DNA from 4 places in the Paenibacillus sp. J22P143 genome. Region 1 is predicted to be linked to each of the others. Evidence: a T-box and tRNA genes for the amino acid it is inferred to sense, from the RefSeq annotation. Region 1 holds a T-box; the other regions hold tRNA genes.
What was found. The T-box of region 1 lies ahead of argS (arginine--tRNA ligase). A T-box ahead of a tRNA ligase gene usually reads a tRNA of that ligase, here a tRNA-Arg.
Positions count from the first base shown of each region.

Region 2: it encodes a tRNA-Arg, which carries the amino acid that the T-box ahead of argS (arginine--tRNA ligase) is inferred to sense. The anticodon was not compared.
Region 3: it encodes a tRNA-Arg, which carries the amino acid that the T-box ahead of argS (arginine--tRNA ligase) is inferred to sense. The anticodon was not compared.
Region 4: it encodes a tRNA-Arg, which carries the amino acid that the T-box ahead of argS (arginine--tRNA ligase) is inferred to sense. The anticodon was not compared.

Region 1 covers NZ_JCAUAQ010000019.1:63,659-66,803, forward strand. Annotated here, with positions in the region: gene AC58PQ_RS21610 (DUF4132 domain-containing protein) at 1-82, shown strand, start outside; gene AC58PQ_RS21615 (GNAT family N-acetyltransferase) at 135-686, shown strand; gene AC58PQ_RS21620 (VOC family protein) at 890-1,342, shown strand; T-box leader at 1,577-1,796, shown strand; gene argS (arginine--tRNA ligase) at 1,850-3,145, shown strand, end outside.
Region 2 covers NZ_JCAUAQ010000011.1:13,187-16,331, reverse strand. Annotated here, with positions in the region: gene tadA (tRNA adenosine(34) deaminase TadA) at 48-485, shown strand; gene AC58PQ_RS16535 (DUF1648 domain-containing protein) at 494-991, opposite strand; tRNA gene AC58PQ_RS16530 (tRNA-Arg) at 1,152-1,225, shown strand; gene AC58PQ_RS16525 (hypothetical protein) at 1,306-1,461, shown strand; gene AC58PQ_RS16520 (ABC transporter substrate-binding protein) at 1,451-3,034, opposite strand.
Region 3 covers NZ_JCAUAQ010000030.1:30,683-33,827, forward strand. Annotated here, with positions in the region: gene AC58PQ_RS25845 (stalk domain-containing protein) at 1-291, shown strand, start outside; gene clpP (ATP-dependent Clp endopeptidase proteolytic subunit ClpP) at 356-937, opposite strand; tRNA gene AC58PQ_RS25855 (tRNA-Arg) at 1,103-1,174, opposite strand; gene AC58PQ_RS25860 (sugar-binding transcriptional regulator) at 1,437-2,459, shown strand; gene gap (type I glyceraldehyde-3-phosphate dehydrogenase) at 2,540-3,145, shown strand, end outside.
Region 4 covers NZ_JCAUAQ010000009.1:104,694-107,838, reverse strand. Annotated here, with positions in the region: gene tig (trigger factor) at 1-297, opposite strand, end outside; gene AC58PQ_RS15435 (hypothetical protein) at 408-1,319, opposite strand; tRNA gene AC58PQ_RS15430 (tRNA-Arg) at 1,484-1,557, shown strand; cobalamin riboswitch at 1,721-1,921, shown strand; gene metE (5-methyltetrahydropteroyltriglutamate--homocysteine S-methyltransferase) at 2,072-3,145, shown strand, end outside.

The sequences.
Region 1 (3,145 bases):
AATTCTGTATGAAGTGGATCAAGCGCTGTCGGCTCGAGTGGGGTTTGAGGAAGATTGGAAATTGCAGAAAAGTGCCTGGTAATCTACGCTTTTTGCTGAAAATGCGGTGAATTTTGCTCTCGGAGAGTATGATGATGATGGTTTATGAAATAACGACTTTGTGGGATGAAGCCCAGTGGCTTAAAGCAGAGCAAGTATACAACGAAGCTTTTCCTGAGCATGGAAGAAAAAATCGCGCACTCATCCGCAGCATGTTCGAAAGAGGCGTATGCATGCTGCACACATGGAGCCAAGGTGAAGATGTGGTTGCGATGGCTATTACTGCATTGAATAAGCAGGCACGAGTTCTTATCATCGACTATATTGCGGTTCGCCAAGCTCATCGTGGCCATGGTGTGGGATTGGCATGTATGTGTGACATCCGAATTTGGGCAGAAAACGAATTAGGATGCCAGGGCATCGTCATTGAGGTAGAGGCTGAACCTACCGCGGATAATGCGGAGCGAATTCGATTCTGGGAAAAAGCAGGATTTCTTTTGACCGATTACGTGCATACCTACATTTGGGTCCCCGAAACCTATCGGGCTATGTATTTTAGCATTGGTACGATCGAACAACAAGACGGGAAACGACTATTTGAATATATTACCAAGTATCATAAGAATGCGTACCGCGTTAAAGGGTGAAAAAAGGAATGTTACCAAATCCAAATACTGAGGGTGAGTCATAAATGATTGGCTATGTTAAACTTTGTAGTTGATATTTGAAATATAAGCATAAAGAGGGAATAGTAGGAGTTTAGAAAAGCGTTTGGAAGGAAGCGGTAATTCTTGATAGAATATTTGAAGATGATCCGGTAATAAATTTGTACACATAAGGAGATAAAACTATGGCAAAAAACAAATTACTAAGAATGGACAATGTTGGCATCGTTGTAGAATCCCTTGATGACGCAATCTCTTTCTTCGAGGAGATTGGCTTGAAGCTCGAAGGGCGAGCTACTGTCGAAGGTGAATGGGCTGGTCGTGTAACTGGGCTGGGTTCACAGTGTGTAGAGATTGCTATGATGGTTACCCCAGATGGCCACAGCCGACTTGAACTTTCGCGATTTCTCACCCCACCTACTATATCAGATCACCGAGCTGCTCCTGTAAATGCCCTCGGTTATCTACGCGTCATGTTCACCGTTGAAGACATTGACGAAATGGTATCCAGACTCACTAAGCATGGTGCTCAGCTCGTTGGCGAAGTGGTTCAGTACGGGGACTCCTATCGGCTCTGCTACATTCGTGGAAATGAAGGACTTCTAATCGGTTTGGCGGAACAACTCGGTAATAAATAAGTGACGTTTAAGATGATGCCCGAACAGATGAAGGCGTCAAACATTTCTATGTTAATGATCCATTATGTGGAGCTAAAAGAATTAGTGTTTTATGTTGAGAGTAAATTACACGATACCTGTTTACCGCTAATTGAGAAAGATGCATGGACGGTTTGGTTTGCTATCAAGAATGACTAAGAGGATAAACCTTGACATTCCCCTAAATCCCTTGTAAGATAATCAAAAATTCATATCAAAATATTGATGAATGGGACAGTAATTCCTAACAGACAGTCACAGCGAGCCGGGTCAGTGTAAGCCGGTACGGATGTTGCGAATGAAACGGACCCAGGAAATGGTTTGCCGAAATCGAGTAGGTAAATCCGGTCTGTCGACCGTTACGAAACAGAGGGGTTAAGCCATTGGTTTAACACTTAGAGTGGTACCGCGGGAATCTTCAGCTCTCGTCTCTTTCATAGAGACGGGGGCTTTTTATATTTTCTAGATAAAGGATTGGAGAGGAATACCATGTTAAATTATAAACTTTATTTTGCTGAAAAAATCTCATTGTTACTCACTGGTTTCGACGTACAGGAAATTGCTGCATGGATGGAATATCCTGTTGATCCGGAAAAAGGAGATCTATCTTTACCCTGTTTTCGTCTGAGCAAAGCACTTAGCAAACCGCCGCAAGTCATTGCGAATGAATTGAAAGCAGCGCTTCAAGATATCGAAATTGACGACATGCAAGCCGTATCTGGTTACCTGAACATTTTTATCAAGAAGGCTAAGTTAGCGGAATTCCTGATTACGCATATTAGTCAAGCTGGAGAACAATATGGATCCCGTAATCTGGGGCAGGGCAGGACGGTGGTTATCGACTTTTCTTCACCGAACATTGCGAAACCCTTTCATGTTGGCCATCTAAGATCCACGGTTATCGGGAATGCGTTATATCACATTCATTCTTTCCTAGGCTACAGCTGTGTGGGGATTAATCATTTAGGAGATTGGGGGACGCAATTCGGGAAACTGATTGTTGCCTTCCAACTATGGGGAAGTAAGGATGCTGTAACCAATGGGGCTATCGATGAGCTACTCCATCTCTATGTGAAATTCCATGAGGAAGCTGAGAAGGATCCTTCTTTAGAGGATCAAGCTCGTTCTTGGTTTACGAAAATGGAGCAGGGAGATCTAGAAGCACTTACCTTGTGGCAGTGGTTCGTTGAAATCAGTATCAGAGAATTTCAAAAGATTTATAAGCTGTTAGGCGTACAATTCGATGAGTATAAAGGTGAAAGCTTTTACAATGACAAGATGGCGCCCGTCATCCAGTCGTTGAAAGAAAAGCAGCTATTGGAAGCAGACGAAGGTGCCTGGTTAGTTCGTTTGGACACATTCGGCATGGCGCCAGCCTTAATGCTGAAGAAGGACGGCAGCTCCTTGTATCATACGCGTGATCTAACAGCAGCCATTTATAGAGCAAATAAGTTTGATTTCGATAAGTTGATTTATGTGACCGATTATGCTCAGAATCTGCATTTCCAGCAATGGTTTAAGGTTGTTGAATTAATGGGCTACGAATGGGCTTCTAAGCTTGAACATGTGGCATTTGGTCGCGTGAGCATTGAAGGAGGAAGTCTGTCGACGCGTAAAGGCAACGTGATTAAACTTGAAAATGTGCTGGAGCAAGCGATCCAGAAAATAAAGGATGTCATCGATGCAAGAAACCCAGGATTGGCAAATAAAGAACAAGTTGCTGAGCAAGTTGGGATTGGGGCTGTCATTTTTAACGATTTGAGTGCAAACCGAATCAAAGATATC
Region 2 (3,145 bases), on a different contig from region 1:
AGACTATTATTGCGAGGTGTCCCCCTGTGGATGAACATATCCCCTGGATGAAAGAAGCGATCGGCGAGGCACTGAAGGCCGAAGCAATCCGTGAAGTACCGATCGGCGCCATCGTCGTCCATCAAGGTCAAATTATTGGCCGCGGTTATAATTTACGTGAAACAACCTTAGATCCTCTCGCGCATGCGGAGATGATTGCGATTAAGCAGGCAAGTGAGCATTTACAGGCTTGGCGTCTTCTAGACTGCCAGCTCTATGTGACGCTGGAGCCTTGTCCGATGTGTGCAGGTGCGATCGTGCAAGCACGTATTCCTCAAGTGATTTACGGAACGGTAGATCCGAAGGCAGGCTGTGCGGGGACGTTAATGAACTTGCTGCAGGAGGACCGGTTCAATCACCGGGTCGATGTGGTAAGCGGCGTTTTACAAGAGGAGTGTTCCACGATGTTGACGCAGTTTTTTCGAAAATTGCGCGGGAAGGCGTAAAACCTTCCTTACTTTAACTGGATCGAACGTACGATGAAGAAGATAATTGTGCCAAACAGCATCAGCAGCAGGAAGCCCAGGATCCATACGTTAAGATCAGCGATACCCTTTTTAGCGCTTTGGACAACAGACCATTCAATGAAGCCAAACAGAATTACAATCATCGCTTTTAAACTGTTGATAAATAAACGAGCATTCTGGTATTGTCCATGGGCATTCTCGGTCGTAATTGGGGACGGATAATTATACACATGAGGGATCTTGCTTAGGAGAGTCAAGCCAACATAGACGATAACACCTATGAGTGGTAAGGCAATCAAACTCATCTTATTCCCCCAACCATCGATATCCCCTTTACCGTTAAAATGCATCGGAATTCGCTCTGGCAAGGCATGCCATTCGTAAGCTACATAAGCGATCATACTTACGATCACTAACAGAGAGATGACATCAAGAACTGTTTCAGCTTTAGTTCTGGGCAGTTGAATGACGGGACGATTCTTCACGTGGCACCTTCTTTCTATCGATTTATAAAGAATTGTAGTAAATGTTTATACTATTCTTTATTCACTATGTACATTCCTTGCTCAAATGAAACCTTCTTCATGTCCATGGGCTAAAATGGTTGCACCTCCAAAACATCTCGTGTTAGAATGACGATACTATGCGCCCGTAGCTCAGCAGGATAGAGCAACAGTTTCCTAAACTGTAGGTCGTACGTTCGAATCGTATCGGGCGCGTATACCTTATATTTTAAGGCTAAACCATGTAAACACTAAGACCCTCCATTGGCGACAAACCAACTTGGAGGGTTTTTTCTATGTCCAAAGCATCATTCCTAGGCAAAAAACGAATTATGTCAAGAGATACCAGTTCGCAGTCAAAAATCTATCAAGAATTTTTAAATGGTGAAATTGAAAAAGAGTCATGGCTTGTTATGACACAAGCCATGACTCTTTTTCGAATTATTTCTTAGTTTTCAAGAACTCGTCAACTTGTTTTTGAAGTTCAGCGATTACTTTGTCTGAACCTGCTTTTTTCATTTTATCAATGAATTCTGCATATTTTTTTTCAGAATCAGTAACTGCTCCTGTTTCAATGACAGTTCCAGTGCCAGCATATTCTTTAACAACCGCAGCAATCTGTGCAAGTTCTATTTTAATTGGATCAAGATTAGGCTTATAACCAAGTAATGGTGAAACTGTAGCACTGGCATTCGCGTCTTGCCAAATTTTCGTGTAATTAGCTGGATTAGCTTGTGTTTCGAAACTGTTAGCTACATTACCAAGATTCCATGGAAATGCGCCATATTTTGCATCTGCTGTTCCTTGACCTGAGTAACCAATGGTTTCGATTTTATTGTCGCCAATTTTCTTGTAATGTTTGCCTTCAATACCCCATACCAAAAGGTTATATAGATCTTTCCCTTTAGCAGTATCTAACAAATTAATAAGCTGCATAGCACGCTCAGGGTTTTTAGATGTTCTTGTAATAGCAAGGTTTGTGCCATCAGACAAATTGGAGATGGTATACTTCTCTTCCATTGGAATAACCTGAATTGGGAAACCATATCTTGTTGACTCTGATTTCGAAACATCTTCGATACTGCCAACCATCGTATGGAACCAAGCGACGTTTCCATCTGGCTTACCTTCATCTTGTCGCTGATTTTGCAAGCTCAACATATCTTTACGGATATATCCTTTGGCAAACCAATCCGTCATTGTTTTGATATAACGTTGCTCATCAGGTGTGTCATACAAATTGATTACCTTTAGGCTCTTCGGATCTTTCAAATCGCCTACTAATTTGAAAGATGGTGTAATGATATTGTGATGCTGCATACTCGTAAGTACAGCTGGGCTAAACCCTTTGCGTAATTGATTGTTCTGTTTCAATTTCTCTAGGTAACCTTCGATGACAGCGAGAGATTCCTTGGAGACAGGACCCGTTTTAAAGAAAGTTTCTTGTGCTACTTTCGGATCGATGTATCCTTTTTCGACAAACTCTTTCGGTACACGCAATGCTGGACGGTTATCTACGGCTTGTGAATAATTTGGAATGGCATATAATTTGCCATTAACACGGGCGCGGTCTAGTACCCAGGCAGGAAGCTCTTTCTTAATTTCTGGCGCATATTTATCAACGAGGGCATCCAATTCAATATAAGAACCTTTGTTGACCTCAGCTGGATAATCCAACGCATATCCTGTCCATGCGATGTCAATTTCCTCGGATGCAGCGGCCATTAACTTCCACTTTTCAGGGTATTGTACGCTAGTAAAGGGTACGAATTCTACCTTCGTGTTTGGCAGAAATGTTGCCAATTTCTTGTTAAACTCATCATAAACCTCTTGTGAATCCGCTTGCTTACCTGGACCCACCGTAATAAACTTCAATGTAACTTGTTTTGCTGCCACTGTTGCAGCAGGCGCTACACTCGTAGTAGCGGATGGCGTGTCGGCTGTTACACCGCAACCAGATAGGATGATAGCCGTTGTCATACTTAGAACAATTGTCTTGCTAAATACAGTTTTAAGCGGTTTCATTTTTTTATTTCCCCCTTTAATCTCTCTATATGCATACGACAAGTTTGGAACTTATCGTCCGACCCTGAGCTGTAGTATATAACATACTAAACACGATAATCAACCAAACGT
Region 3 (3,145 bases), on a different contig from region 1:
GATGTTGTGAATGGCGGGAATTATGGCGTGGTCTACAAAATCCATGCGGATAAGCCGCGCAAAATGGCAGTGATGATCATGGCTAGAGGCGGCGTGTTCAAAGGGCCGTTTAAGATCAATGGTGAAATCATTCCTGTGCCGTATTCCGGTGTCATTACGGCATTCGATGGCTTGGAAGTACTGGCACGTACGACGGGTACAGAAGATGCGTTAGATATTGAGTTCACGCCTCCAGCAGGCTCAGCGTTTCCGATTGATTTGATTTTCTATCCATTGGAAGATAAAAAGTAGAAAAAAACAGCCTAACTTCAACGCTCGGGTGAGCAATGATGTTAGGCTGTTTATCTGTATAAAATTAGACGCGCTCGATGACTTTATCGATGAGTCCGTATTCGGCTGCTTCCTTAGCACTCATGAAATTATCGCGGTCGGTATCCTTCTCGATACGCTCGAAGGTTTGTCCTGTGCGCTCAGCTAGGATGGTGTTCAGGTTATCTCTCATTTTCAAAATGCGCTTTGCACGAATTTCGATGTCTGAGGCTTGACCTTCTGCGCCGCCAAGCGGTTGGTGAATCATGACTTCGCTGTTCGGAAGCGCATAACGCTTGCCTTTGGCACCAGCTGTAAGCAAGAATGCGCCCATCGAAGCGGCCATACCTACACAGATCGTGGATACGTCTGGTTTGATGAACTGCATCGTGTCGAAGATGGCCATACCGGCCGTGATCGAGCCGCCTGGACTGTTAATGTAAAGCGAGATATCTTTATCAGGATCTTGAGCGGCCAAGAAGAGCAACTGAGCAATGATGGAATTCGCCACAACATCGTTGACACCCGTGCCTAAGAATATAATGCGGTCCTTCAGCAAGCGAGAGTAGATGTCATATCCTCTTTCACCGCGCGCGTCCTGTTCGACGACCATAGGAATAAAACTCATGAGAATGACCTCCTTGGGGTTGGGTTACATACTATTTACAGTATCTACAAGTATGATAACGAAAAAACGTCTGAAGGTCAAGAAAGGTCAAACTAAACGCAAAAAAAATCAGCTTCGGAGCTGATTCGGGGTTACTGCTTATGCATAGTTATTGTTTTTAGTGGACGCGCCCGAAAGGAATCGAACCTTTATCTCAGGCTTCGGAGGCCTACGTCATATCCATTGGACCACGGGCGCATAGTTTAGAAAAAGAGAAGCAAGGGTAATTATAAGGCAGGTATCCAGAAAAAGCAAGGAGGTAAGCCCTTACAGGCCTAACTTACGAAAAATGTTTGAACAAATGTTGAATATTGCTCTGAGATTGGTTATAATAAGAAATGTAAATGAGAAACGAAATATGAATCGTGCAAGGAACTTTTTTTTCGTCCGGGTGGGACAGAAAATGTATACCCGGGACATAAAATGTCCTGGAATGGATCGGAGCGTTAGGAGTCGTCCTATGAGAGAGATTCTAGACATTCAGAAACAGCTCATGCCGGATCTTATGGACATCATGAAGAAACGCTACTCGATTCTGCAACACATCTTGGTTTCTGGCGTTGTCGGACGAAGGACGTTAGCGTCCTCACTCGATATGACGGAGCGCGTACTTCGCGGTGAAGTGGATTTCCTGAAGGAGCTAGGGCTTCTGGAATCTGACGCAAGCGGTATGAAGATCAGCGAGTCTGGTCGTCAGCTGCTGGAGGATATGCAGCCGATCATTAAGATGGCGTTTGGCCTGACGGATTTGGAAGACAGCATTGCCAAAGCCTTTCACATTTCCAACGTGATCATTGTCCCAGGAGATTCTGACACTTCGGTATTTACGAAGAAGGAGCTTGGACGCGCTGGTGCGGCCGCCCTGCGTAAATATGTGGCCAAAGATGATATCATCGCAGTAACCGGTGGATCGACGATGGCGCAGATCGCTAATAACCTAGCGATATCTTCTTCAATGAAGGGCAGTTGGTTCGTTCCTGCACGCGGTGGACTTGGCGAAAGTGTGGATATGCAAGCGAACACGATTGCTTCCATTATGGCCAAGAAAACAGGTGGGAAATACAGACTGCTGCATGTCCCAGATCATCTTGGAGAAGAAGCGTATCAATCTCTCATTCAAGATCCGCAGATCCAGGAAGTTGTGAACGCAGTGCGGAGTTGTCGCATTGTTGTACATGGTATCGGAGATGCTATGGTCATGGCACGCAGACGTAAAGTAGATGCTGAGACTACGGGCAGTCTGAGAGCGGATGGGGCGCTTGCTGAGGCGCTCGGATATTATTTTGACCGCCAAGGAAATGTGGTTCATAAGATGCCGACAGTCGGACTGCGGCTGGAAGATCTGCAGCGTGTTGAGGTTGTGATTGGTGTTGCCGGCGGGAAGAGCAAGGGTGAAGCGATCGCTTCTGTACTGCGGCATGGGCAAGAAGATGTGCTTGTCACAGACGAAGCAGCAGCCCTAGAAATTATGAAGCATGTTTAGCAGAGAAGTTGACATCATAACGTATGCCCTTGGCTGCGTTTTGAAATATAATATTTATGTAATATTAGGAGGAAATCACTATGACAACAAAAGTAGGTATTAACGGTTTCGGACGTATTGGTCGTAACGTATTCCGCGCAGCATTGAACAGCAATGATGTACAAATCGTGGCAGTAAACGATTTGACAGACGTTAAAACTTTGGCTCACTTGCTTAAATATGACACTACTCACGGTAAACTAGACGCTACGGTTGAAGCTGGAGAAGGCGAATTGATCGTTAACGGTCGTTCCATCAAAGTTTTTGCTGAGCGTGACCCTGGGAACCTGCCTTGGGCATCTGTAGGCGCTGAAATCGTAATCGAGTCCACTGGTATTTTCACAGCAAAAGAAAAAGCAGCTCTTCACTTGAAAGGTGGAGCTAAGAAAGTTATCATTTCCGCTCCTGCTTCCGACGAAGATATCACAATCGTACTTGGTGTTAACGAAGACAAATACGATCCAGCTGCACACACAATCATCTCCAACGCTTCATGTACAACGAACTGTCTAGCTCCTTTCGCGAAAGTTATCAACGATAGCTTCGGAATCGTAAAAGGTATGATGACAACTGTTCACTCGTACACAAATGACCAATCCGTTCTTGACGTTCCACATAAAGACCTTCGTCGTGCTCGTGCAGCAGCT
Region 4 (3,145 bases), on a different contig from region 1:
ACCAAATTGCTCAACATCTACTTCAGGACGATCAACAGGCTCGATTTTAACCTCTTCAATCGCTTCTACGTAAACTTCTGGCAAAATGATATCTAGTGCATCTTGATACAAGCTTTCAACACCGAATTTAGCTTCAAAGATTGAACGAGGCACTTTCCCTTTACGGAATCCTGGAACATTCACTTTCGCTGATACCTTCTTAAATGCTTTATCCAAAGCATCTGCTACACGTTCTGCCCCAACTTCAACTTCAAGAACGCCAACGTTCTTCTCTATTTTTTCCCAACTTGCTTTCATTTTATGCCTTCCCCTCCAAAAATGTACCATGACATATATTTTTCACGTTAAGCTCATTATAACCATTCTATTATACCATATAACATTTTCATTTCAAGCGAGCATTGTTCTTAGCTAGGATCAGGGCTAAATTGCTTAACAAATGCGGTAAGCACGTTGTGCGCCCGCTTCCATTGCAACGTCATCTCATCCACAATTCCATAGATCTCTAACAACTCATCGCGATCAACCGTACCAAACAATTTATCTTGCAAAATCGCATGCAGCGCGGAGGCCCACACGTCTACCGCACTTTCTTCTGTCCTTAGTAACTCAGCGTATATCGAAGTTCCATACGCATAGGCAAGAAACTCCTGCCAAGTCTGGGTAGCAAAGTAGACAAAGTCAGGCTGGCTTATTTCACTAATGTCCCCGACTCTGCGAATCATATCACGAATTCGTAATGGAAAATCCTCCGCTGTTAGCGGCGTCTCATCAATTTCGACGAGAACGGTTTTACCATTCTTGGGAAACTCGATATAGCCATGCTCCCCCATCTGTTTAAGCGTTTGAAGGGCTTTGAATTGAAGATGAGGGTGTCTTGCCCTTTCGCAAAGCCAGGTCTTCACGTACTGGCTCACCTCAGGTTGCTCGATATAAGCAAGCTGCTCCAAGGCACTCACTTGTCCCTCCAGCGATCCTTCTTGAAGCATCTTTTGAAGCTTCATCACAAAAGCCCCATCATCCGAAGCAGCCTTGTCATGAATGTATTGCCGCATTAAAGCAGATTCTTCCTCTGAATCCTCTTCTTCTGTTTCTGTTGATGGAAACATGGTCTCTGGAAACATGGTGAGCAACCAGTGGCGCAGGGCTTCCCATTGATCAGACTTATTCGCATCGATATTGGGAAATTGCAGCAGAAAAGTAAGCATCTCTAGCGCTTCTTTATATTGCTCGGAGCGTAACAACTTCGTTAACTCGTCTTCATAGAACTTCTCTGTTTTAGGAAAAAGAATGACATTATCCAAAGTAGGGTCTGACATAGGGATCACCTCTGTTCATGGTCTTGTTTGTGCCAGTTTACTCCATCATCCAAATGATTGCAAAAAAAATATTAACAAAAGTGTTGACTTCCTACAAAACGATATGATATTATAACTCTTGCTTCGCCAAACGGATTAAGTCCAGGCGGTAAGAAGTGACATGGGTCTCAGTAGCTCAGCTGGATAGAGCACACGCCTTCTAAGCGTGCGGTCGGGGGTTCGAATCCCTCCTGGGACGTTGCAGTTAGAGAAAAGACCGCGAGAAATCGCGGTCTTTTTTTTGTTTATTCATAAGGAATAACGGCTCACTTTTTTATTTTCAATAAGGAATAATTTCAAACAAAAGCAGTCGAAAACAAAGTCTTTGCATACGCTTGGATTTCATGTATAGTATTCATCAATTGCATATTGTGGGAATAGGTGCTTTGGTCATGCCACATTTGACTAGAGCTTAAAAGGGAAGTTCGGTGTAATACCGACGCGGTCCCGCCACTGTAACAGAGGAGTCGACGCCACCGGTGCCACTGATCGAAAGATCGGGAAGGCGAGCGTTTGACGAGGATTCTGGAGCCAGGAGACCTGCCTAATTCTGACAGCACTGTTTTACCTACGGGAGATAGGGAGGTGTTAGAGATCGTAAACACTGTATACACATACACAGGGTATCTTTAACCTTTTTTATTAAGGTTAGAGATGCCCTTTTTTGATTTTCCGGGATTCGTACACAAGCAAAAATTGAGGAGGATTACCCCATGTGCGCACTATTAAGCAGTAATTTAGGATATCCAAGAATTGGCGAGAACCGCGAGTGGAAGAAAGCGTTAGAGGCCTTTTGGGCAGGCAAGCTAGACGAGAGTGAGTTTACAAAGCAAATCGAAGACATCCGTCTACATAACCTGCGCCTGCAGCAGCAAAAAGGTATTGACCTTATCCCTGTAGGTGACTTCAGCCTCTATGATCACGTGCTGGACACATCCACCATGTTCGGACTCGTTCCAAAGCGTTTCCCCTATGAAGGCGGCGAAGTCCCACTTGCCACTTACTATGCGATGGCTCGCGGCAGTCAAGGGGCGACAGCTTGTGAAATGACCAAATGGTTCAACACCAATTATCATTACATCGTTCCTGAATTACAGGATGCACAGCCAGCGCTTACGATCAACAAGCCACTTGAGGCTTATCGAGAGGCTAAGCAAAAGCTGGGCATTCATGGGAAGCCTGTGGTTCTAGGCCTATTTACTTTCCTTAAGCTAGCTAAGGGGTATAAAACAAATGAAATCGATAGCCTAATCGAATTATTTCTACCGCTCTATTCACGTATTTTGACGGAGCTGGCAGAGGAAGGTGTGGAATGGGTACAGATCGATGAGCCGATTCTTGTGCAGTCTTTAAGCTCAACAGATTTAGGACGTGTAAAGCACATCTTCGCGACGCTGACGGCAGCTGCGCCGACTCTTAAAATCATCGTTCAAACGTATTTCGATGCCGTTGATCAATACCAGGATCTTATTTCCCTTCCCGTTCATGGGATTGGACTTGATTTTATCCATGGATATGAGTTGAACTGGAGTCATCTCCAGACACATGGCTTCCCAGCGGATAAAGTGCTTGGCGTTGGCATTGTGGATGGACGCAATATTTGGCAGACGGATTTGAGTAAGCAGCTTGATTTCCTTGCTCAACTTGAAGCAATCGTTCCTTATGAGCGCATGCTGCTGCAGCCTTCATCCAGCCTGCTGCATGTTCCTGTTTCCACCCGTAAAGAAAATAAGCTTGAGCCTGTATTGCGGGATGCTCTAGCATTTGCGGAAGAAAAGCTGACTGAA